One region of the Delftia sp. PE138 genome, then DNA from elsewhere that is predicted to be linked to it. Evidence: predicted binding sites of a transcription regulator. Region 1 holds the regulator's gene; each other region holds the start of a gene.

Region 1 (7,581 bases):
ACAAGAATTTCTACTCTCCTCAAGGACTTCCATGAAACTGATTTTGTTGGGCGCACCCGGCGCCGGCAAAGGCACGCAAGCCGCTTTCATCTGCCAGAAGTACGGCATTCCCCAGATCTCCACCGGTGACATGCTGCGTGCCGCCGTCAAGGCCGGCACGCCCCTGGGCCAGCAGGCCAAGGCCGTGATGGACGCCGGCCAACTGGTCAGCGACGACCTGATCATCAATCTGGTCAAGGAGCGCATTGCCCAGCCCGATTGCGCCAACGGCTTCCTGTTCGACGGATTTCCCCGCACCATTCCCCAGGCCGACGCCATGAAGGCCGCCGGCGTGAAGCTGGACTACGTGCTCGAGATCGATGTGCCCTTCGATGCCATCATCGAGCGCATGAGCGGCCGCCGCTCCCACCCCGCTTCGGGCCGCACCTACCACGTCACGTTCAACCCGCCCAAGGTAGAAGGCCTGGACGACGTGACCGGCGAGCCGCTGGTGCAGCGCGAGGACGACAAGGAAGAAACGGTCAAGAAGCGCCTGGACGTCTACAGCAGCCAGACCCGCCCGCTGGTGGACTACTACCGCGCCTGGGCCGAGAAGGAAGCCGCAGCAGCCCCCAAGTACCGCGCCATCAGCGGCCTGGGCTCGGTGGAAGACATCACCCAGCGCGCCCTGGCAGCACTGGCTGAATGACGCAGGCCATGCGCCAGACCCCAGAAAAGCACCCGCCGGGTGCTTTTTTGTTGCCCGCCTGCATCTGAAGCGCCGGCGACGCCCGGAGGATCAGTCGCGCGGCTGCGCGGCCAGCGCCAGCATCATGGCAATCCGCGCCTTGGCCACGGGCAGTTGGACCAGATCGGCCTCTGCGGGGTCCGTGCCAAGCCCCGAGGCAACGGGCAGGCCTTCGGCGCAGCGCGTGCCCCGCCAGATCCAGACGCCTTTGTCGCGCGCACGCAGCAAGGCCGCTTCCATGCTTTCGTGAACGGTCGCATTGCCCGTGCCGGCCACCACGATGCCGCGCACGCCTGCGGCCACCAGCGCATCCACGCCGCAGGCACGCGCCAGGGCACCGCTGAACACCACCTCGACCCAGGGCAGCTCATCCAGCGCCAGCAGGTCAGACAGAGCGGGAGCGGAAATCACCATCCGCGCAACGGGGGCGACCGGCGTGACCGGCGCATCAGGCACCAGCCAGCGCACGCGTCCTTCCTCCACCACGGCCTGCGGGCCACCTTCCATGGAGCGCATGGCCTGCAGTCGGTAAGGGTGGACCTTTTGCACCTGGGCCGCCGCATGCACCTCGCCGCCGGCCACCACCCACACACCGCTGCGCCCGCCGCTGGCGGCCACGGTCACGGCATCGCGCAGATTCTGCGGTCCGTCGGCCAGCAGGGCCGTGGCCGGGCGCATGGCGCAAGTGAGCACTATGGGCTTGGCGGCAGGCAGCAGGCTGTGCAGCAGCCAGGCCGTCTCTTCCAGCGTGTCCGTTCCATGCGTGATCACCACGGCGCGTGTGTCCGCATCCTCCAGCGCCTGCGTGCAGGCACGCAGCAACGCGCGCCACACGGGCCAGTCCATATCCTTGCTGTCCACCTGCGCGATCTGCTGCGTCTGCACAGGCCCCAGCGCCTGCTGCTCCAGATCCGGCACGGCATCGAGCAGCGACTGCACCGTGATCTGTCCGGCCTTGTATCCCACTGCCTGCGACTGCGAATCCGCCCGGCCGGCGATGGTGCCGCCCGTGCCAAGAATCACCAACTTTGACTGCCCCACTTGCACCTCTTGGAAAACTGGTTAAAAATACAGATACTGTATAAATCATCAGATGACTTCTCTGCCTGCCATCTGAATTCAAGGACCGGACGCACGCCATGCTCGACCATCCCAAGCTCACCGCCCGCCAGCAACAGATCCTGGACCTGATCCAGGCCGCCATCTCCCGCACGGGCGCTCCCCCCACCCGCGCGGAAATCGCCAACACGCTGGGCTTCAAGTCCGCCAACGCAGCAGAGGAACACCTGCAGGCCCTGGCCCGCAAAGGCGTGATCGAACTGGTCAGCGGCACCTCCCGCGGCATTCGCCTGCGTACCGACACCGTGCGCAACATCAATGCCGCACGCGGCACCAGCTTCGGGCTGCCGCTGTCGGCCCTGGCGCCGCTGATGCTGCCGCTGGTGGGCCGCGTCGCGGCGGGCTCGCCCATTCTCGCCCAGGAACATATCGACCAGACCTATTCCGTCGAACCCAGCCTGTTCCAGGTCCGCCCGGACTATCTGCTGCGCGTGCGCGGCATGTCCATGCGCGACGCGGGCATCATGGACGGCGATCTGCTGGCCGTGCAGTCCGCGCATGAAGCCCGCAACGGGCAGATCGTCGTGGCACGCCTGGGAGATGAAGTCACCGTCAAGCGCCTGCGCCGCACCACGCAGGGCGTGGAGCTCCTGCCGGAAAACCCCGATTACCCGGTGATCCGCGTCGCTCCCGAAGAGGCCTTTGCCATTGAAGGCCTGGCCGTGGGGCTGATCCGCAACAGCATGTCCATGTAAACCGGACAGGCAGCCCTGCACGGGTTGCCACCCCCTACTTCATGCACCGCCCAGGTGGTAGGCGCGAAGCCTTGCAGCTTCGCCCTGGGCGGAGCTTTGCCCGCAAACCGCAATCCTGCCTGTGTCCATGCCTCTTTGAAATACGCCAACAGGAGTCGTCACATGGGATTCGCTCTGCCAACACTGTCTTCTCTGTCCTTCCTGCGCCTGGCACAGGGCATTCGCCTGCCCGCCGCCGCCATGGAGCCCGCCATGCGCACCATCCAGCCCGAATCGCCTGTGCAATCCGAGCAGGCGACCATCCTGTCCTTCAGCAAGGCACGCCGCCGCAGCCAGCAGCGGCGCAGCAAGTCAGCACGGCTGCCAGAACACAGGGATGCGCAGCTGCTGCTGCCCCTGCAACCCGAACTGCCCTCACTTCCGGCAGATCAGGCCCTGCCTTCGGGTCTGCGCATCATCCAGCGCTCGCCGCAGGAGCAGCCCGAATGCCTGTTCATCTCGGGCCGCATGGCCGATGTCTGTGCCGCCCTGGAACGCATGGAAGCGCACGGCGCGCAGACACCGGCCTGAGGTCGCCCTGAGACCAACCCGTCCACCCGGTCTGCGAGAGCCCGGGCCTGTCTCTTGCTTTGCCCAGCGGCAGGGGCTGCGCATCAGGCCCTGACAGCCGCCGGTGCAGCACTCCCCTCGCTGCGCCGATTGCGCATGCACCACGCCTGCGCCGCGGCAACGCACAGAATGCACAGCACGACGCTCAACGAAAAACGCAGTCCGCGCGCATCGGACAGCATGCCGAACAACGGCGCCACCATGCCGCCTATCGACATGGCCAGCCCCAGGGTCAGCCCGCTGGCCGTGGCCTGGTTGCGCGGCAGATAGTCCTGGGCCAGCGTGACCTGGGCGGCAAACGGAAGAAACATGCACACGCCCAGGGCCATGGTGCAGGCCAGCGCCATCCATGGCGTGGAGGCCAGGGCCAGGGCCGCCAGAGCAGGCAATGCCAACAGGTAGCCGGCGCGGATGGCCTGCATGCGCCCCCGGCGATCTGCAAGCGTGCCCCCCAGCAAAGTGCCCACCGCCGCAGCGGCTGTGAATGAGGTCAGCGTGGCCGCTCCCATGAAGTCCGAGCCGCCCAGCTCGCGCGTCACGAACATGGGCAGGGTGGACAGCACCGTCACATAGGGAATCGACCAGCAGACGATGACCCCGCACAGCAGGAAGAAGGCGCGCCAGTGGTTGGCGGGCAATTCGCCCTGAGCCACGGCCAGGCGCCGGGTGGCGCAATGGTCCTTGGCTCCATCCCGCCAAGTACAGGCATACCAGAGCACCAGCATGGCCGCTGCAGGCAGGGCCAGCATCCAGCTGCGGTGCAAGGCGCCTGCGCCCACCACGGCCGCAGCCAGCATGGGAGCGAACGATGCCCCCGCCGTTCCGCCAACCGAAAACACGCTCATCGCCTTCTGCGAGCCGCCGCCCGCCATGCGGGCCGCCACCGTTGCGGACGGATGGTAGGCCGCGATCCCCAGGCCGCACAGCACGGCAGCCAACCAGCTGACCCAGTAGTCCGGGCTCATGCCCACCAGGGCCAGGCCCAGGGCGGCCACCACAAAGCCGGCCGGCACCATCCAGGGCCGTGGCGACCGGTCGGCATACAGGCCGAACAGCGGCTGGACCATGCTCGACAGGCCCGTGGCCGCCAGCATCAGGCCGCTGGCTTCCGTATAGCTGTAGCCGCGCTCCAGCACCATGAAGGGCAACAGCGCAGGAACCAGTCCCTGGTAGAGGTCGTTGATGGCATGCGTGCCCGTAAGCAGCCCCAGACGTGCGCGGTTCATGCCCTGCCTCCTGTCACGTCCGTCATTCTCGAAAGGGAAATCATCTCCATACCTGCCACTTTCCTGCGGATTGAAAGTGGGTCATCGTAGAAAGTGCATGATCTGCATTCCTGCTACGAAGCAACAACAATCGTCGAGAAAATGACAACCCGGCAAAGTGGCCCACTTTCCCATGCCCGCACACGCGCTTGCCTGGATGACGTGCCTGCGGCCGCTCCATTGCCCCCGCACGGCGAGCACACGGCCCGCCCGGTCGTGGCCTTTGCCACAGACATGGCGGCCGGCGCTGCCATCGCACCGCATGCCCACCGCCGCGGCCAGCTGCTGCATGCCACCGAGGGAGTGATGCTGATCCGCGCGGATTCGGGCAGTTGGGTCGTCCCCCCGGGATGCGCCGTCTGGGTTCCACCACAGTCCCTGCACGCCATCCACATGGCCGCCGGCCCCGTGGCCATGCGCACCGTGTTCGTGGAGCCGGGGCTGCGGCCCGGCCTGTGGCATGACTGCCGAGTGATGCAGGTCACGCCCCTGCTGCGCGAACTCGTGCTGGAGGCCATCGAGCTGCCCATGGACTACCCGCTGGGCGGCAGGGAGGAGCGTGTCATGCAGTTGATCCTCGACGAAATGGAGCGCGCCCGCGCCCTGTCCTTGCACGTGCCCATGCCCCGGCATGGCGCCCTGGCCGCCTGCTGCCGCAGCTTTGTGGACGACCCATCGCAGGACGCCGGCCTGGCCAGTTGGGCACAGCGGCTGCACATGCATCCCCGCACGCTGGCACGCCTGTTCCTGCGCGAGACCGGCATGAACTTCGGCGCATGGTGCCGCCAGGCCCGTCTTCTGCTCAGCCTGCCCCGGCTGGCCGCTGGCGCCTCGGTCCTGGAAGTGGCGCTCTCCCATGGATACGACAGTCCCAGCGCCTTCACCGCCGTCTTCCGGCGCAGCTTTGGCGCTCCGCCCAGCGCCTACCAGCGCAATCGCCCGGCGCAGGGCCGGCGTGGAAGTTCCGCCAGCATCTCCCTGTAGCGCACATGCAACAGAAAGATACCCAGTCCTCAGGAGTAAAGCCCGCGTGAAAGATAATTGATAAGCATTCTTATTATCTTTTGCAACCGAAACCGACACGTTGCCCATCTCGGCTTCTACGCCCGGCCTCCCCGCTTCTTTCGCACAAGCCCTCTCCGTGCACAGCCTCTACCAGAATCACCATCCCTGGCTGGAAAGCCTGCTGCGCAAGCGCCTGGGCAACCGTGACGATGCGGCCGACCTGGCCCAGGACACCTTCGTGCGCCTGCTGCGCTCGCCAGTGCCGCAGCAGGACATCCGCGAGCCCAGGCGCTACCTGGCCACCATCGCCCGCGGCCTGGTCACCGACCTGTTTCGCCGCCGCACGCTGGAGCAGTCCTATCTGGACTATCTTGCCCAGCTGCCGCAGTCGCTGGCGCCTTCGCCCGAGGAGCAGGCCATCGTCCAGCAGACCCTGCTCGACGTGGACCGCATGCTCCAGGGCCTTGCACCCAAGGTGCGCGAAGCCTTCGTCCTGTCCCATTTCGAGGAACTGAGCTACCCCGAGATCGCCGAGCGCCTGGGCGTGTCGCGGCGCACCGTCAGCAACTACCTGACCCGGGCGATGGAGCATTGCTGCCTGGTCCTGGCATAGCCACATGGGCGAGGGATCTTTGGAAAGCAACGACCGACGGGCCTTGCATGAGGCCGCTGCCTGGCATGTGAAACTGCGCGGCACCGCGGTGACGCCAAGCCTGCAGCAGGCATGGACGGACTGGCACGAGGCCGACCCCGCCCACCAGCGCGCCTGGCTGCGCGTGCAATCCGTCACCGCACAGCTGTCGCATCTGCCCGCACCCTTGGCGCGCCAGGCGCTGGGCCGCCGCTCCGACCCCAATCGCCGTTCTGCGGTGCGTGCTGTGGCCCTTGGCCTGGGCAGCGGTGCCACGGCCTGGCTCGCCTGGAAAGGCGCGCCGCTCGAGCACTGGCAGGCAGCTCATCGCACCGCCACTGGCGAGCGCCGCGACCTGACGCTGCCCGACGGCTCCCTGGTGGCCCTGGATACAGCCACCTCCGTGGACGTGGCTTTCGACGACCGCCAGCGCCTGCTGCGCCTTTACCGCGGCCGCATCCTCGTCGCCACCGGGCCAGACGCACTGGGCCGCCCCTTCAGTGTGCAAACCCCGCAAGGCCATGTACTGGCCCTGGGAACGCGCTTCACGGTCCATGTCGCGGACGACGGCCTGTGCCATGTCAACGTGCAGGAAAAGACCGTGCGCCTGCAGCCCCTGGACAGCGAAGCCACCCCCACCGAGCTGCAGGCCGGGCAACACGCCGCCTTCTCGGCCAGCGCCGCCCAGCCACCCGCGTCTGCCGATCCCTTTGCCGCCAGCTGGCACGAAGGCGGACTGATCGCGCTGGACATGCCGCTGGGCCAGCTGATCGACGCCCTCGCCCGCTACCGGCCCGGCTACCTGGGCTGCACGCCCGAGGTGGCAGGCCTGCGTGTCTCGGGCGCCTTTCCCGTGGACGACACCGATCGCGCCCTGGCCGCGCTCGTCAGCCGCTTCCCCTTGCAGTTGAGCACCCGTACACGCTATTGGGTGCAAGTGCAGGCACGGTCTGGCGGGGATTGAGTAGGCGATCGAGAAGGCGTTCCAGTGGGCGAGCCGGCGGCCGCACGGCCTTTGCAGTCAGGCCCGCACATACGGGTGATGCACCACGTCGAAGCCCTCCTGTGCGCAAGGCGCGACAAAGTAGCTGGTGATCAGGTCGAACTGCTCATCGCTGGCCTGAAAGGGATGATCCCCCGCCGCATTGCGCGCACGCAGGCGCTGCTTGCAGACCTCATCGGGCACATCCAGGAAATGCAGGCGGTGGGAGGCACCCACCCTCTCGAACACGCTGCGCGCCCAACCTCTGCCTTCCAGCGTGTTGGCAGGAAAGTCCAGCACCACTGAAACGCCGGCATCCAGCAGCGCCTGCACATGTGCCCCCATCAATTCCTTGAGCCGCGCGCTGCAGCGCACATAGTCGGCCACCGACTGCATCTCGCCAGGATACAAACCGGCCAGCCAGGAATCCTCGCTGACCAGCACCGTGCCGGGCTGCGCCGCCAGTTGCCGTGCCAGCGTCGACTTGCCCGAGCCGATCTTGCCGCAGACCATGTGCAGCGTGGCCGGCCGCGCAGCGCGGGAAACGG
Region 2 (7,581 bases), on a different contig from region 1:
CGGCCTCGGGAAACGTCACCAGCAGGCAGTCGCGCCCGGCCAGCAGCTCGGGCAGGCGGTCCAGGCGGCCGGGGCCGGCATGGATGGCAACGGGGTTGTGATAGGTCCACACAAATCGGTCCTTTGAATGAAACGGGGGCGCCGGGAAAAGCGCAGCCCTCAATGGCGGGTGCCCTGCTGGATGCGGCGGCGCAGCCAGTGGGAGACGAGATCGGCCGCGATCACCATCACGGTGATGACCACGATGCAGGTGGCCGTCTCCTGGTAGCGGAACAGCTTGAGGCTGCCGACCAGCTCGAACCCCAGCCCGCCCGCGCCCACCATGCCCAGCACCGTGGCCGAGCGCAGATTGACCTCGAAGCGGTAGAGCACGACCGCGATCCAGGCCGTGATGGCCTGCGGTATCACGCCGAAGACGATGAGCTGCAATTGCGTGGCGCCTGCGCTGCGCAGGGCCTGCAGCGGGCCGTCGTCGATCTCTTCGATGCTCTCGGCGAAGAACTTGCCCAGCATGCCCATGCCATGCAGGGCCAGGGCCAGCACGCCGGGAAACGGCCCCAGGCCCACGGCCGAGACAAAGACCAGCGCCAGGATCAGCTCGTTGATGCTGCGCACCACGTTCAGGAACTGACGCGTGATGCGCCGCAGCCAGTGCCAGCCATGCAGGTTGCTGGCCGCGATGAAGGACAGCGGCAGCGCCAGCACCACGGACAGCAGCGTGCCCCAGATGGCGATCTGCACCGTCTCCAGCGCGGGCGCCATCAGGCGCGGCAGCATGCTCCAGTCCGGCGGCACGGAGCGCGCCACGAAGTCTGCGATCTGGGGCATGCCTGCCGCCAGTTCGCCCCAGCTCATCTGCGCGCCGCCCGCGCTCCAGTGCAGCACCCAGGCGATGGCCAGGGCCGCAGCCGCATAGCCTGTCCAGCCCAGGGTGCCGTGGGGGCGCGGCGCGGTCCATTGCCAGCGGTCGCGCGGCTCGGGGCTCCAGGAATTGGCGCTGGTCATCACAGTCCTCCTGCGGGCGCGCTGGCCCGCATCCACGAGGCATGCACCGGCGCCTGCGCATGCAGGCCGGCAGGCCCTACGGCCTGCGTGCCCGGTGGTGTGTCCGGTTCTGCGCCCTGCCCTGCTCCTTGCCCTGCAGTGGGCTGCGCATGGTAGATGGCCTGCAGCGCGGCCTCGTCCAGCGCCTGCGGCGATCCGTCAAAGACCATGCGGCCCTGGGCCAGGCCCAGCACGCGGTCGCCGAACTCCCGCGCGTAGTCCACCTGGTGCAGGTTGCAGACCACGGCAATGCCCAGCTCGCGCGTGGCATCACGCAGGTACTGCAGCACGCTGCGCGCGGTCTTGGGGTCCAGGCTGGCCACGGGCTCGTCGGCCAGGATGACCTGGGGCTGCTGGGCCAGCGCGCGGGCAATGCCCACGCGCTGCATCTGCCCGCCCGACAGCGCCTCGGTGCGCTCCAGCGCCTTGTGGGCCAGGCCCACGCGCTCCAGGCACTGGTCGGCCAGGCGGATATCGCTTTCGCGGAACAGCTGCAGCACCGAGGCCAGGGTGCCGGTCTGGCCCAGGCGCCCGGTCAGCACGTTCTTGCGCACCGACAGGCGCGGCACCAGGTTGTGGTGCTGGAAGACCATGGCCACGTGGCGAGCCAGCTCGCGCCGGCTGTGCCTGCCGCCGACCAGCATCAGGTCCATGCCGCCCACCTCCAGCGTGCCGCTGTCGGCGCGGGCCAGGCCGTTCATGCAGCGCAGCAGCGTGGACTTGCCGGCCCCCGACAGGCCCAGCATGACGACGAACTCGCCGGGCTGCACATCCAGGTCGATGCCATGCAGCACATGGTTGCTGCCATAGCTCTTGCGCAATTGGCGGATGCGGATCATTTCATGCTCCCGAGGTCCAGCTTCAGGGCCTTGGCCGTCTGGCGCACCACGTCGTAGGCCTTGTCATCCGTGGCCGCGAAGCCGTCGAGCACGCCCTGGTCACCCCAGGGCAGGTCCTTGACCTCGACCAGGGCCGCAGCCACCTTCTGCTTGGTGCCGGCGTCCAGGTTCTTGCGCCAAGTCATGGGCGACTCGGGGATGGGCTGGGAGCGCCAGACGATCTGGAAGTCCTCGCGCTTGACCAGGCCCTTGTTCACGGCGGAGTCGAAGATGCGGTCGGCCACGGCCGCCGCATCCACCTTGCCGTTGGCCACGGCCATGATGCTGGCGTCGTGCGAGCCCGAGAAGATCACGCGCGAAAAGCCCTTGTCCGCATCGAAGCCCTCGGCCATCAACCCCGCCTTGGGAAACAGGTGGCCCGACGCCGAGGTCGGGTCCACAAAGGCAAAGCTGCGGCCCTTGAGATCGGCCACGCTGGCCGGGCCTTTGTCCTTGCGGGAGATCACCATGCTGTGGTAAGCGCTCTTGCCCGTCTTCTTGGTCACGGCCACGGCAAAGGCCTCGGCGCCTGCCACCTGGTTGGCCAGCACGTACGAGAACGGGCCGAGGAAGGCGATGTCGATCTTGTTGGAGCGCAGCGCCTCGATCACGCCGTTGTAGTCATTGGCCACGAAGGGCCGCACCTTCATGCCGGTGCGGGTGGCCAGCTGGTCCATGACCTGCTGGCTGGCGCGGATCATGGCCTGCGCGTCCTCCGAGGGGATCAGGCCCACGCGCAGCTCGGCGCTCTGGGCAAAGGCGGCAGTGGTAGCGGTGGAGGCGGTGGCGGCCAGGGCCAGCACGGCGCCGGCATGGCGCAGCCAGGTCTTGCGGTTCATCTTCATGGGAGTGTTCCTTTGCATCAGGTCAGGCACATCGGCGGATCGGTGGATCCGTGAATCGCCGGTCAAATCGGCAGGCGGGTGGGTATGGCTGAATGCTAGGAGCGACATATTTCTGCCATGTGAAAGTTTCAGAATCGGTTTTGACAGCATCCATAGACAAAACCTTGAGATACCGACTTTCGTGAGCAACGCCCGCTACCGCGCCTTCATCGCCGTCGCCCACCATGGCAGCCTCAGCGCCGCCGCCCGCGCACTGGGCGTGAGCCAGCCCACCATCTCCACCCAGATCGCCACGCTGGAGCGCCAAAGCCAGATCGAGCTGTTCCACCGCCGCGGCTACCGCATGACGCTCACGGGCGCAGGCGCCAGACTGCTGCCCATGGCGCAGAAAATCATGGCGCTGGAGGCCGAGGCCGAATTCTTCCTGCGCGACTCGGGGCAGCTGCACCAGGGCGAGCTCAAGATCGGCGCCGTGGGGCCCTTCCATGTGATCGAGATGGTGGCCGCCTACCGCGCACGGCACCCGGGCATGCAGCTGTCCATCCGCATGGGCAACTCGCAGCAGGTGCTGGCCGACCTGGAACGCTACGACACCGACGTGGCCGTGCTCGCCGGCCTCTACGACCGCCCGGAGCTGCTGGCGCGCGAGTACGCGCGCCACGCCATCATCCTGTTCGCCCATGTCGCCCATCCCTTCGCGCGGCGCAGCGAAATCGCGCTGTCCGAACTGCAGGGCCAGCCTCTGCTGCTGCGCGAGCACGGCTCGACCACGCGCACCGCGCTGGAATCGGTGCTGCAGGCCGCCGGGGTGCAGCCGCGCACCGAACTGGAGATCGGCAGCCGCGAAGCCATACGCGAAGCCGTGGCGCGCGGCCTGGGACTGGGCGCCGTGTCCGAAGCCGAATTCATCCCCGACCCGCGCTTTCGCCCGCTGCGCATCGCGGGCGACCCGGCCAGCACCACCACCTATGTCTATTGCATGCGCGAGCGCAGCGACAGCCTGCTGGTGAGGTCGTTTCTGGAGGCGGTTTGAGCCTGCCGGTCCGCTCTCAGAACAGGCTGCGTTGCGGCAGCAAAAGCGACGGGTGGTAGAGGCTGCAATCGAGCCGCAGCGGCTCGCGGTTGAACCCGTACCGACGGCAGGCCAGGGCGAAGCGCTGGCGCAGCAGCTCGGCCCAGTGGCCGGTACCTTTCATGCGCTGGCCGAACTCGGCGTTGTACACGCGGCCGGCCTCGCGCTGCTCGCCCTGGATGCCGTGCAGGTCGCGCACGCGCTCCATCACGCGGCGGGCGCGGTCGGGGTAGTGCACCTGCAGCCATTGCTCGAACAGCGGCGCCACTTCCCAGGGCAGGCGCAGCACGGCATAGAAGGCGTGGCGCGCACCTGCGTCGGCGGCCGCCTCCAGCACCTTCTCCAGGTCTTCGTTGATGAAGGGAATCTGCGGTGCCAGGCTCACGCCCACGGGCACGCCCGCCTCGGTCAGCGCGCGGATGCTGCGCAGCCGGCGGTACGGCGCGGCAGCGCGCGGCTCCAGGTGGCGTGCCAGGTCGGCATCCAGCGTGGTCAGCGTGATGTGCACCGAGGCCAGGCCCTGGCGCGCCAGCGGGGCCAGCAGGTCCAGGTCACGCTCCACCCCGCTGCCCTTGGTGACGATGGAAAACGGGTGGCGCGCCTCGGCCAGCACTTCGATCAGGCGGCGCGTCAGCCCCAGCTCGCGCTCTATGGGCTGGTAGCAGTCGGTGACCGAGCCCAGCATCACGGGCGCGGCCACATGGCTGGCGCGCGACAGCTCGGCGCGCAGCAGCTCGGGCAGGTTCTGCTTGGCGATGAGCCGGGTCTCGAAGTCCAGCCCTGGCGACCAGCCCAGGTAGCTGTGCGTGGGCCGGGCATAGCAGTAGATGCAGCCATGCTCGCAGCCCCGGTAGGGATTGAGCCCCATGTGAAACGGCAGGTCGGGCGACTGGTGGCGGCTCAGCGCCGAGCGGGCCTGCTCCCAGCGCAGTTCGGTGCGCAGCGCAGCGGCCTCTTCGCCTTCGGCCGGCGCCTCAAGGCTGCCCCAGCCGTCATCGAAGGCCTCGCGCGGGTCGGTGGTGAAGCGGTGTGCCAGTTGGCTGGCTGCGCCCCGGCCCTTGATGGCGTGCAGGGGCACCCGGGCCGTGTCGTGATGAGGCGTGGGAGGACTGGAAAGCATGAAGCAACTGTATAAAAATACAGTCATACCAACAAGCACTCCCCGCATGCCTGCGGTTGCGAAGTGGGTTTTGCCGGCTTGGCAAGTGCCCGCGCCAATCCGCACCGCACCGTGCGGGTTCGCTTGGCAGAACGCGCACGGGCCTGCACAATGGCCTTATCGCACCAACTTGGTGCTTTTCTCTTTTCTTAAGATGCCTTGGCCCGGACAACCGCGTTGCCCGGGCTTTTGTCCGTTTGGGCGCCGCTGCCCTTCACTGCAGCCACGGCGCAAGCACACAAGGGAGCCAACACCATGGAGCGCAAGCCCCACATCATTCTTTCGTCCCTGGACCTGGAACGCATCGAGGCCCTGCTGGACAAGCAGCCCGCCTTTCCCGGCCGCGAGGCGCTCGAGGCCGAGCTGGACCGTGCCGACGTGCTCGAGCCCAAGGAAATGCCGCCCAACGTGGTGACCATGAATTCCACGGTGCGCTTCACGCTGCTGGAGTCGGGCAAGACCAATACGCTGACCCTGGTCTATCCCAAGGAGATGGATGGCAGCGCCGACAAGGTGTCGGTGTTCGCGCCCGTGGGCATTGCCCTGCTGGGCCTGAGCGTGGGCGACCAGTCCCGCATGCCCGGCCCCTCGGGCCAGGTCACCGTGCGCGTGGATGCCATCGAGTTCCAGCCGGAAAGCGCAGGCGAGCTGCACCGTTGAACGCCGACCGGCGTGAAGCGAAAAAGGCAGCCCACCGGCTGCCTTTGTTGTTTGTGGACTGACGCACCGCGCCTCAGCGCAGGCCCGCCACAAATGCCGCGATCAGGCCGGTGCCCACCAGGCCGGCCTGCCAGCGCAGCGCCATGTGCCAGCTGGGAACGTGGCGCTCCACGCGCTCGTACAGCAGATGGCCGGCCGCAATCGACAGCACAAAGGCCGTGCACATGCCCAGCAGGGCGGCGGGAATGGACTGCGGCCAGAAATGGCTTTCCACGGCGTTGACCAGCAGGCAGACCGAGAAGTGCACGAGAAACACCGAGTACGAAATCTTGCCCAGCCGGCGCAGCGGCGCCCAGCCTTGTGCCTGGGCAAACGCGGGGCTGCGCATGGCCGCGACCAGGGCCAGCGCCGTGGCACCGGCCAGCGCGATGCGGTCGCGCCACTGCAGTGCCAGCGCCGCCACGACCAGGGCCACGATCAGCAGGGACCAGCTCCAGGCCGTCGAGGACTTGTCCGCATGCGCGGCCCAGTAGGCCAGCATGCCCAGGCCGTAGGCGCCAAAGAAGTACGGCGCCCACACATCCCATTGCGCATCCAGATTGAAGCCCAGCAGCGAGGCCGCCACGCCGATCACCACCAGCGCCTGCGCCACGCTCAGCGTCCAGGGCCAGCAGCGCGACAGCGCCTGGCCGCCGAAGCGTCGGCGCAGCAAGGCGCCGCCCCAGCGCGTGCCGGCCAGCAGCAGCGCCGTCAGCGCAAACAGCTGGAAGTCGATGGACACGTACCAGACGCCGGCGGACAGCGACTCCTCGCCCACGATGTTCTGCAGCAGCAGCGCATGCGCCACCAGCTGCCAGAGATCGGGCTCGCCCGACACCGAGGCATGGTCGAACCAGGGCCGCACGGCCGCCGAGACGACGACGGCCACGACCAGGGCCACGGCATAGGGCACGACCAGGCGCACGAAGCGGCGCCCGATACGCGACCACGGATCGCTGTGCAGGCCGTGGCCTTGCGGCGCCATGCTGGCTGCCGCCAGGTAGCCGCCCAGCACCAGGAAGATCTGCACGGCCATGCGCGCATATTCATAGAGCCAGTCGATGAGGTCCGGCGCGGCCGGATGGGCGATATCGGACATGGGGCCGTAGAAGGCCAGGTGGTGCCAGACGATGGCGGCACAGGCCAGGCCCTTGGTGCAGTCGATCAGCGCACTGCGGCTAGCGTGGGACATGGGGCAATCTGCAATCTGCGAACGGGTCGGGAAGCGGGAGGCGCTGGGCCCGGGCCGCCTGGCCGCAAGCCCGCAAAGGCGCCATTGTGCGCCTTTTGACCGCGTCTTGCAGAAAGCTGACGCACCGCTTTCCAAGCCGCACAGGACATGCCGGCACGCGAAGGCACAATGCATGCCATGACGCAACCCAAACCTCTTCCGGCGTTGAACCGGCAGTTCGTCTCGCACTTCGGCGAGATGGGCAGCCGCTGGGGCATCAACCGCACGGTAGGCCAGATCTACGCTCTGCTGTTTCTTTCGCCCGAGCCGCTCAATGCCGACCAGATCGCCGAGACGCTGGAGTTCTCGCGCTCCAACGTGAGCATGGGGCTCAAGGAATTGCAGGCCTGGCGCCTGGTGCAGTTGCGCCACCAGCCCGGCGACCGGCGCGAGTATTTCGAGGCGCCGCAGGATGTCTGGGAAATCTTCCGCCGCCTGGCAGAGGAACGCCGCCGCCGCGAGATCGAGCCCACCCAGTCCATGCTGCGCGCCGCCATGCTGGAGGAAGTCACCACCGAAGAAGAGCGCTACGCCCAGCAGCGCATGCGCGACATGTACGAGCTGATCGACCGGCTCATGAACTGGTTTGACGACGTACAGCGCCTGTCGCCCGAGACCGCCATGCAGCTCATGGGCATGGGCACGGCCGTGAC
Region 3 (7,581 bases), on a different contig from region 1:
CACAGCGGGCGCCACAGATAGTGGGTCACGACCACGGCGCCGAACTGCCTGCCGGGCAGGGGCCAGGGGCCGTTTTCAATGTCGGCGCACAGCAGCTCGCCCACGCCCTGCAGGCCGGCCAGGGCCTGGGCGTCGCGGTCCACGCCCGTCACTGCATGGCCGCGTGCATGGAACCAGCGCATGTGGCGGCCAGGGCCGCAGGCCACGTCGAGCACGGTGGCCTCGGGTGCCAGAAGATGCGCCCAGCGTTGGATCCAGGGCGAAGGCGGCGTGGCTGCGTGCATGTGAAATCTCGGAAATGAATTGAAAGCGGCCGCCATTGTGCCGCCAGGCCTTTGCCGCGCTTCAATTTCAGAAGCAGGCCCAGAGCTGGTCGGCCATGCCCAGCATGAACTCGGGCTGCAGATAGAGCATGAAGACCAGGCCCAGCACCAGCAGCACGGCGGCCCACAGCGCCAGCCTGCGCAGCAGCTGTGGGCGGGGCGTGGTGGCTGTCGTCATGTCAGGCCGCCGCCTGCGCCGCACGCGGCCTTGCCACCGGGGCTTCGCGTATCGGCAGGTTCAGCAGGCCGGCGGCCACGCCCAGGCCGATGGCCAGGTACCAGACCACCTGGTAGCTACCGGTGTGGTCATACAGATAGCCGCCCAGCCAGACACCCAGGAAGCTGCCGACCTGGTGGCTGAAGAACACCATTCCGCTCAACATGGACAGATGCTGCACGCCGAAGATCTGGGCCACGGTGGCATTGGTCAGCGGCACGGTGGACAGCCACAGCAGTCCCATGGCGGCCGAGAAGATGTAGACCGACCAGGGCGTCAGCGGCGCGAGCAGGAAGAGCACGATCACCACCGAGCGCGTGAAGTAGATGGTGGACAGCAGGTAGCGCTTGGGCAGGCGCTGGCCCAGGTTGCCGGCCACGTAGGTGCCGACGATGTTGAACAGCCCCACCAGCGCCAGCGAGATGCTGGCCACCTGCGGTGCCAGGCCGTAGTCCTTGAGGTAGCTGGGCATGTGCACGCCGATGAACATCACCTGGAAGCCGCAGACGAAGTAGCCAGCCGTCAGCAGCACGAAGCTGGGCGTGCGCAGCGCTTCGGCGACGGCCTGGCCCGCGCTCTGGTCGCGCACGGGTCGGGTATTGCCGGCCGTGAAGCCCGGCTCGCGCAGGCCGAAGGCCAGCGGAATGATCATCAGGGCGCACAGCGAAAGCAGCAGCAGGGCGTTGGACCAGCCGAAGTTCGAGATCAGGCTGCCTTCCACGGGCACCATGAAGAACTGGCCGAAGGAGCCCGCCGCCGCCGTCACGCCCATGGCCCAGCTGCGCCGCGCCACGGGAATCTGGCGGCCCAGCACGCCGTAGATCACGGCATAGGTGGTGCCGGCCTGGGCTGCGCCTATCACCACGCCGGCCGTCAGTGCGAACCAGGTTGTCGTGGGCGCCATGGCCATGCCGGCCAGGCCCAGCGCATACAGCAGCGCGCCCACCAGGAGCACGCGGAAGGCGCCGAAGCGGTCGGCCAGCATGCCGCCGAAGATGCCGAGCACGCCCCAGGACAGGTTCTGGATGGCAATGGCCAGCGCGAAGGACTCGCGCGTCCAGCCCATCTCCTGGGTGATGGGCTGCAGCCACAGGCCGAAGCCGTGCCGGATTCCCATGGACAGCGTCACGACTGCGCCCCCGCACAGCAGTATCTGCACCATGGACATGGGTTGGTTGTTTTTGTGCATGCGGCAAACTTTAGCGAAACTCCGGGTTTTGCGCTGCGACGCGTGGGTCGCCCATGCGCCAGCGCGGCACTTCGTAGCCCTTGGCGGCACTGGCCTTTTCGGGATAGTCAATGTCAATGACTGTGAATGTATCCAGCACTGAGCCGGGCCGCGCACTACAATCCGCCCCCATGGCAGTCAAACCATCTCCCACTTCCGCCAGCGAATACTCCGAAGGCTCGATACGCGTGCTCAAGGGCCTGGAGCCCGTCAAGCAGCGTCCCGGCATGTACACGCGCACCGACAACCCCCTGCATGTGCTGCAGGAGGTGATCGACAACGCGGCCGACGAGGCGCTGGCCGGCTTCGGCAAGAAAATCCGCTTCACCCTGCATTCCGACGGCTCCTACAGCGTCGAGGACGACGGCCGGGGCATCCCCTTCGGCATGCACCCCGAGGAAAAGGCGCCCGTGGTGGAACTGGTCTTCACCCGCCTGCATGCGGGCGGCAAGTTCGACAAGGGCAAGGGCGGCGCCTACAGCTTCTCGGGCGGCCTGCATGGCGTGGGCGTCTCGGTCACGAATGCGCTGGCCACGCGCCTTGAGGCCTGCATCCACCGCGAGGGCAAGGTGGCCACCATCGCCTTCTCGGGCGGCGACGTGGTCGAGCCCCTGCAGTCGCGGCCGCTGGCCGCAGGCGAGCGCAAGCAGGGCACGACCGTGCGCGTGTGGCCCGATGCCCGCTACTTCGAATCCTCCCAGCTGCCCATGGGCGAGCTGATGCATCTGCTGCGCAGCAAGGCCGTGCTCATGCCCGGCGTGTCGGTGACCCTGGTCAACGAGAAGACGCGCGACACCCAGACCTGGCAGTTCAAGGGCGGCCTGCGCGACTATCTGCAGCAAAGCCTGCATGGCGAGGCCGTCATCCCCCTGTTCGAAGGCGAGGGCTTTGCCGACCGCAACCACGACAGCTTTGCCGAAGGCGAGGGCGCCGCCTGGTGTGTGGCCTTCACCGAGGATGGCGCGCCGCTGCGCGAAAGCTATGTCAACCTGATCCCCACCACGGCCGGCGGCACGCACGACAGCGGCCTGCGCGACGGCCTGTTCCAGGCGGTCAAGGCCTTCATCGAGATGCATTCGCTGCTGCCCAAGGGCGTCAAGCTCATGCCTGACGACGTCTTCGCGCGCGCCAGCTACGTGCTCAATGCCAAGGTGCTGGACCCGCAGTTCCAGGGCCAGATCAAGGAGCGCCTGAACTCGCGCGATGCCGTGCGCCTGGTCAGTGGCTACGTTCGCCCTGCGCTGGAGCTGTGGCTCAACGAGCATGTGGAATGGGGCCGCAAGCTGGCCGAGATCGCCATCAAGGCCGCCCAGACCCGCCAGAAGGCGGGCCAGAAGGTCGAAAAGCGCAAGGGCTCGGGCGTGGCCGTGCTGCCCGGCAAGCTCACCGATTGCGAAAGCCGCGACCTGAGCCTGAACGAGGTCTTCCTGGTCGAGGGCGACTCGGCCGGCGGCAGCGCCAAGATGGGACGCGACAAGGAAACCCAGGCCGTGCTGCCCTTGCGCGGCAAGGTGCTCAACACCTGGGAAGTCGACCGTGACCGCCTGTTCGCCAACAACGAGATCCACGACATCTCGGTGGCCATCGGCGTGGACCCGCATGGCCCCCATGACACGCCCGACCTGTCCGGCCTGCGCTACGGCAAGATCTGCATTCTTTCGGATGCCGACGTGGACGGCTCGCACATCCAGGTGCTGCTGCTCACGCTGTTCTTCCGCCACTTCCCCAAGCTCATCGAGGCCGGCCACATCCATGTGGCGCTTCCGCCGCTGTTCCGCGTCGATGTGCCTGCGCGCGGCAAGAAGCCAGCAGCCAAGATGTACGCGCTGGACGAGGGCGAGCTGACCGCCATCCTCGACAAGTCCGCCAAGGATGGCGTGCCGCGCGAGAAATGCCAGATCAGCCGCTTCAAGGGCCTGGGCGAGATGAATGCCGAGCAGCTGTGGGAAACCACGCTCAACCCCGACACGCGCCGCCTGCTGCCCGTGCAGTTCATGAATCTGGACTTTGCGGCGGCCGAGCAGGTCGTCACCAAGCTGATGGGCAAGGGCGAGGCTGCGGCGCGCCGCGAGCTGATGGAGTTGCACGGCGACGCCATCGAAGTGGATATCTGATCCCCATGCCCCTGCGCCCGGCTGCCCCACAGCACCTTCCGCACCGCCCGCACCCTGCGCGCGCCGCTGCCGCGCGCGCGCTTGCAGCGCTGGGCGCGGCCCTGGCGCTGTGGGGGGTGGCGCAGCCCGCGCATGCCGATCTCTGGGCCTTCGTGGACGAGCGCGGCATCACGCACTTCGCCGCGCAGGCGCTGGACGAGCGCTACAAGCTCTACTTCCGCGGCTCGCTGTATGACAGCACCGAGCAGGGACTCAAGCCCCCGCTGGTGGAAGCCGAGGCCGCTGCCGACGATGACGGCGGCAGCGATGCCGGGCGCAGGCTGCAGGCGAGCACGCGGATGCAAAGCTTCTTCGACATCTCGCCGCGCTACAAGAGCGTGCGCGGCCACCTGCGCAAGGCGGCGGACCACACGGGGGTGGACTACGACCTGCTCAAGGCCGTGATTGCCGTCGAGTCGGGCTTTGACGCGCAGGCCATCTCGCCCAAGGGCGCAGTCGGCCTGATGCAGCTGATGCCGGCCACGGCCCAGCGCTTCGGCGTGGAGGCCAGCCGCCAGCGCAGCGTGCAGCAGCAACTGGCCGACCCGGCCATCAACGTGCCGGCCGGCGCGCGCTACCTCAACCATCTGATGGGGCTGTTCCCCGGGCGGCTGGACCTGGTGCTGGCCGCCTACAACGCGGGCGAGGGTGCCGTGCGGCGTGCGGGGCAGGCCATTCCTCCCTATCAGGAAACCCGCAATTACGTGAAGGCCGTGCTCGGTATCTACGAGCAGCTGCAGGGCGGGCGCCAGCGTGCGGGCCAGGCAGCGCCTGCGGTGGCGGCACAGCCTGGCACAGCGCCCCGGATACGGATGACCTTGTCCACAGGGCTGCCATCGCCGCGATGAGCGGCCTTCACTGCATTTATTGAGATCACGAATTTCTTCATGAGCGATCAAAACACTCTGGATCTGGCCCAACAGGCGGCCGGCGATGCCCTGGACCTGGGCCAGTACGCACAGCGCGCCTACCTTGAATACGCACTGTCTGTCGTCAAGGGCCGGGCACTGCCCGATGTCACCGACGGCCTCAAGCCCGTGCAGCGGCGCATTCTGTACGCCATGGACCGCATGGGCCTGAGCTACAGCGGCCCCAACCACAACACGGCGGCCAAGCCCGTCAAAAGCGCGCGCGTGGTCGGCGATGTGCTGGGGCGCTTTCACCCGCACGGCGACCAGTCGGCCTACGACGCGCTGGTGCGCATGGCCCAGGACTTCAACCAGCGCTATCCGCTGGTCGATGGCCAGGGCAATTTCGGCAGCCGCGACGGCGACGGCGCAGCGGCCATGCGCTACACCGAGGCGCGCCTGTCCAAGATCACGGGCCTGCTGCTCGACGAGATCGACATGGGCACGGTGGACTTCGTGCCCAACTACGACGGCAGCACGCAGGAGCCGCAGCAGCTGCCCGCGCGCCTGCCGTTCGCCCTGCTCAACGGCGCCAGCGGCATTGCCGTGGGCCTGGCCACGGAAATCCCCAGCCACAACCTGCGCGAGGTGGCCGACGCCTGCGTGGCCCTGATCAAGCGGCCGCAGCTCAGCGACGAGGAGCTGTTCCAGATCATCCCCGGCCCCGACTATCCGGGCGGCGGGCAGATCATCAGCAGCGCCTCCGACATCCAGGATGCCTACCGCACGGGGCGCGGCAGCCTCAAGCTGCGCGCGCGCTGGAAGATCGAGGAGCTGGCGCGCGGCCAGTGGCAGATGGTGGTGACCGAGCTGCCGCCCGGCGTCTCTGCGCAGAAGGTGCTCGAAGAGATCGAGGACATCACCAACCCCAAGGTCAAGACCGGCAAGAAGGCGCTGAGCCAGGAACAGACCCAGCTCAAGGCCAGCATGCTGGCCGTGCTCGATGGCGTGCGCGACGAGTCCAGCAAGGATGCGCCCGTGCGCCTGGTCTTCGAGCCCAAGACCGGCAAGGTGCCGCAGCAGGAGCTGGTCACGGCGCTGCTGGCGCATACCAGCCTGGAGTCGTCCAGCTCCATCAACCTGACCATGATCGGCCTCGATGGCCGGCCGGTGCAGAAAAGCCTGCGCCTGATGCTCGAGGAATGGATCGCCTTCCGCCAGACCACGGTCACGCGGCGCAGCCAGCACCGGCTGGCCAAGGTGCTGGACCGCATCCACATCCTCGAAGGCCGCCAGGCCGTGCTGTTGAACATCGACAAGGTCATCGCCATCATCCGAGCCAGCGACGAGCCCAGGCAGGCGCTGATCGATGCCTTTGCGCTGTCCGAGCGCCAGGCCGACGACATTCTGGAAATCCGCCTGCGCCAGCTGGCGCGGCTGGAGGCCATCAAGATCGAGCAGGAACTCAAGGAACTGCGCGTCGAGCAGGGCAAGCTCGAAGACATCCTGGGCAGCGAGAGCGTCATGCGCCGCCTGATCTGCAAGGAGATCGAGGCCGACGCCAAGCAGTTCGCCGATGCGCGCCGCACGCTGATCCAGGAAGAAAAGAAGGTGGTCGCCGAAGTCAAGGTGGTCGATGAGCCCGTGACGGTCATCATCTCGGACAAGGGCTGGGTGCGCACGCGCCAGGGCCATGGCGTCGATGCGGGCACGCTCAGCTTCAAGGCCGGCGACAGCCTGCACGGCACCTTCGAGTGCCGCACGGTGGACCAGCTGCTGGCCTTCGGCAGCAATGGCCGGGTCTATTCGGTGCCGGTGTCGCAGCTGCCCGGCGGGCGCGGCGATGGCCAGCCCGTGACCACGCTCATCGAGCTGGAGGCCGGCACCCAGATCCTGTACTACTTCGCGGGAGCCGAAGGAACGGCGCTGCTGCTGTCGGGGTCGGGCGGCTACGGCTTCGTGGCCATGGTGGGCGACATGGTCTCGCGCCAGAAGGCGGGCAAGGCCTTCGTGACGCTGGCCGACGGCGAGACGCTGTGCGCCCCGTCCACGGCCTACGGCGTGCCCATGGGCGCACGCGCCGAGCCGCAGGAAGGCGAGCAGGGCGCGGGCCTGCTGCTGCCGGCCACGCATGTGATCTGCGCCTCCACGGGCGGCCGCATCCTCACCTTCGAGATCGCCAGCCTCAAGCACATGGCCAAGGGCGGTCGCGGGCTGATGCTGCTCGACCTGGAGGACAAGGACACCCTGGCGGGCGCTGCCGCCTACACGCGCAGCATCCGCATCGATGGCCTGGGCCGCGGCGGCAAGGAGCGCAGCGAGACGCTGGAGATCCGCAGTCTCAACAATGCCCGTGGCACGCGCGGCCGCAAGGGCAAGTCGGCCGACCTGGGCTTCAAGCCGCAAAGCGTGACGCGCGTGGAGTAAAGAGCGCATCTGCCCCTGCAATGCCTTCCGCGAAAGGGGCGGATCAGGGGTTTTCTCTGGGTTTTTCCGGCCTCCGGGCCCTGCTGCAGGCCTCAACATGGAGTCTTCCAACATGAGGGAGACTGGATATGCTGCGACTTCGCATGGCACACAAGCTGTGGCTTGCCGTGGCCGCCATCGTGGTGGCGCTGGTGGGCGTGGTCGGCTTGTCGGGTTATCGCTCGGCCCAGGTCCAGGCCCGGTCCGAGACCGTCACCCAGGAGATGCAGGCGCGGGTCCAGGCCGCCGTGCGCTGGATGGGGCTGACCGAAACCAATGCGGCCCGCACCCAGGCCCTGGTGGTCAGCAGTGATGCTGCCGTCGAGGCCGAGTTCAAGGACGTGAT

The links. The regulator LexA, encoded in region 1, represses DNA repair genes until DNA is damaged. The targets are predictions, from matches to a motif close to ACTGTATNNNNATACAGT.
Region 2: HFGMBDPB_RS27140 (PA0069 family radical SAM protein) is a predicted target of LexA. The motif match lies at 4,966-4,983, and genes of this name have one in related genera.
Region 3: HFGMBDPB_RS24955 (DNA topoisomerase IV subunit B) is a predicted target of LexA. The motif match lies at 1,849-1,866, and genes of this name have one in related genera.

Annotation. Positions count from the first base shown of each region.
Region 1 is NZ_JABEPN010000004.1:158,849-166,429, reverse strand. It holds gene adk (adenylate kinase) at 32-688, shown strand; gene HFGMBDPB_RS15775 (asparaginase) at 779-1,768, opposite strand; gene lexA (transcriptional repressor LexA) at 1,867-2,541, shown strand; gene HFGMBDPB_RS15765 (hypothetical protein) at 2,704-3,111, shown strand; gene HFGMBDPB_RS15760 (MFS transporter) at 3,195-4,376, opposite strand; gene HFGMBDPB_RS15755 (AraC family transcriptional regulator) at 4,518-5,399, shown strand; gene HFGMBDPB_RS15750 (sigma-70 family RNA polymerase sigma factor) at 5,557-6,033, shown strand; gene HFGMBDPB_RS15745 (FecR domain-containing protein) at 6,038-7,015, shown strand; gene HFGMBDPB_RS15740 (P-loop nucleotide/nucleoside kinase family protein) at 7,073-7,581, opposite strand, start outside.
Region 2 is NZ_JABEPN010000012.1:11,376-18,956, reverse strand. It holds gene psrA (iron-containing alcohol dehydrogenase PsrA) at 1-112, opposite strand, end outside; gene phnE (phosphonate ABC transporter, permease protein PhnE) at 160-1,005, opposite strand; gene phnC (phosphonate ABC transporter ATP-binding protein) at 1,005-1,883, opposite strand; gene phnD (phosphonate ABC transporter substrate-binding protein) at 1,880-2,767, opposite strand; gene HFGMBDPB_RS27145 (LysR substrate-binding domain-containing protein) at 2,949-3,800, shown strand; gene HFGMBDPB_RS27140 (PA0069 family radical SAM protein) at 3,817-4,959, opposite strand; gene rnk (nucleoside diphosphate kinase regulator) at 5,254-5,658, shown strand; gene HFGMBDPB_RS27130 (acyltransferase family protein) at 5,732-6,889, opposite strand; gene HFGMBDPB_RS27125 (GbsR/MarR family transcriptional regulator) at 7,058-7,581, shown strand, end outside.
Region 3 is NZ_JABEPN010000009.1:63,409-70,989, forward strand. It holds gene HFGMBDPB_RS24940 (class I SAM-dependent methyltransferase) at 1-284, opposite strand, end outside; gene HFGMBDPB_RS24945 (hypothetical protein) at 352-501, opposite strand; gene HFGMBDPB_RS24950 (MFS transporter) at 503-1,729, opposite strand; gene HFGMBDPB_RS24955 (DNA topoisomerase IV subunit B) at 1,900-3,882, shown strand; gene HFGMBDPB_RS24960 (lytic transglycosylase domain-containing protein) at 3,888-4,769, shown strand; gene parC (DNA topoisomerase IV subunit A) at 4,809-7,196, shown strand; gene HFGMBDPB_RS24970 (methyl-accepting chemotaxis protein) at 7,325-7,581, shown strand, end outside.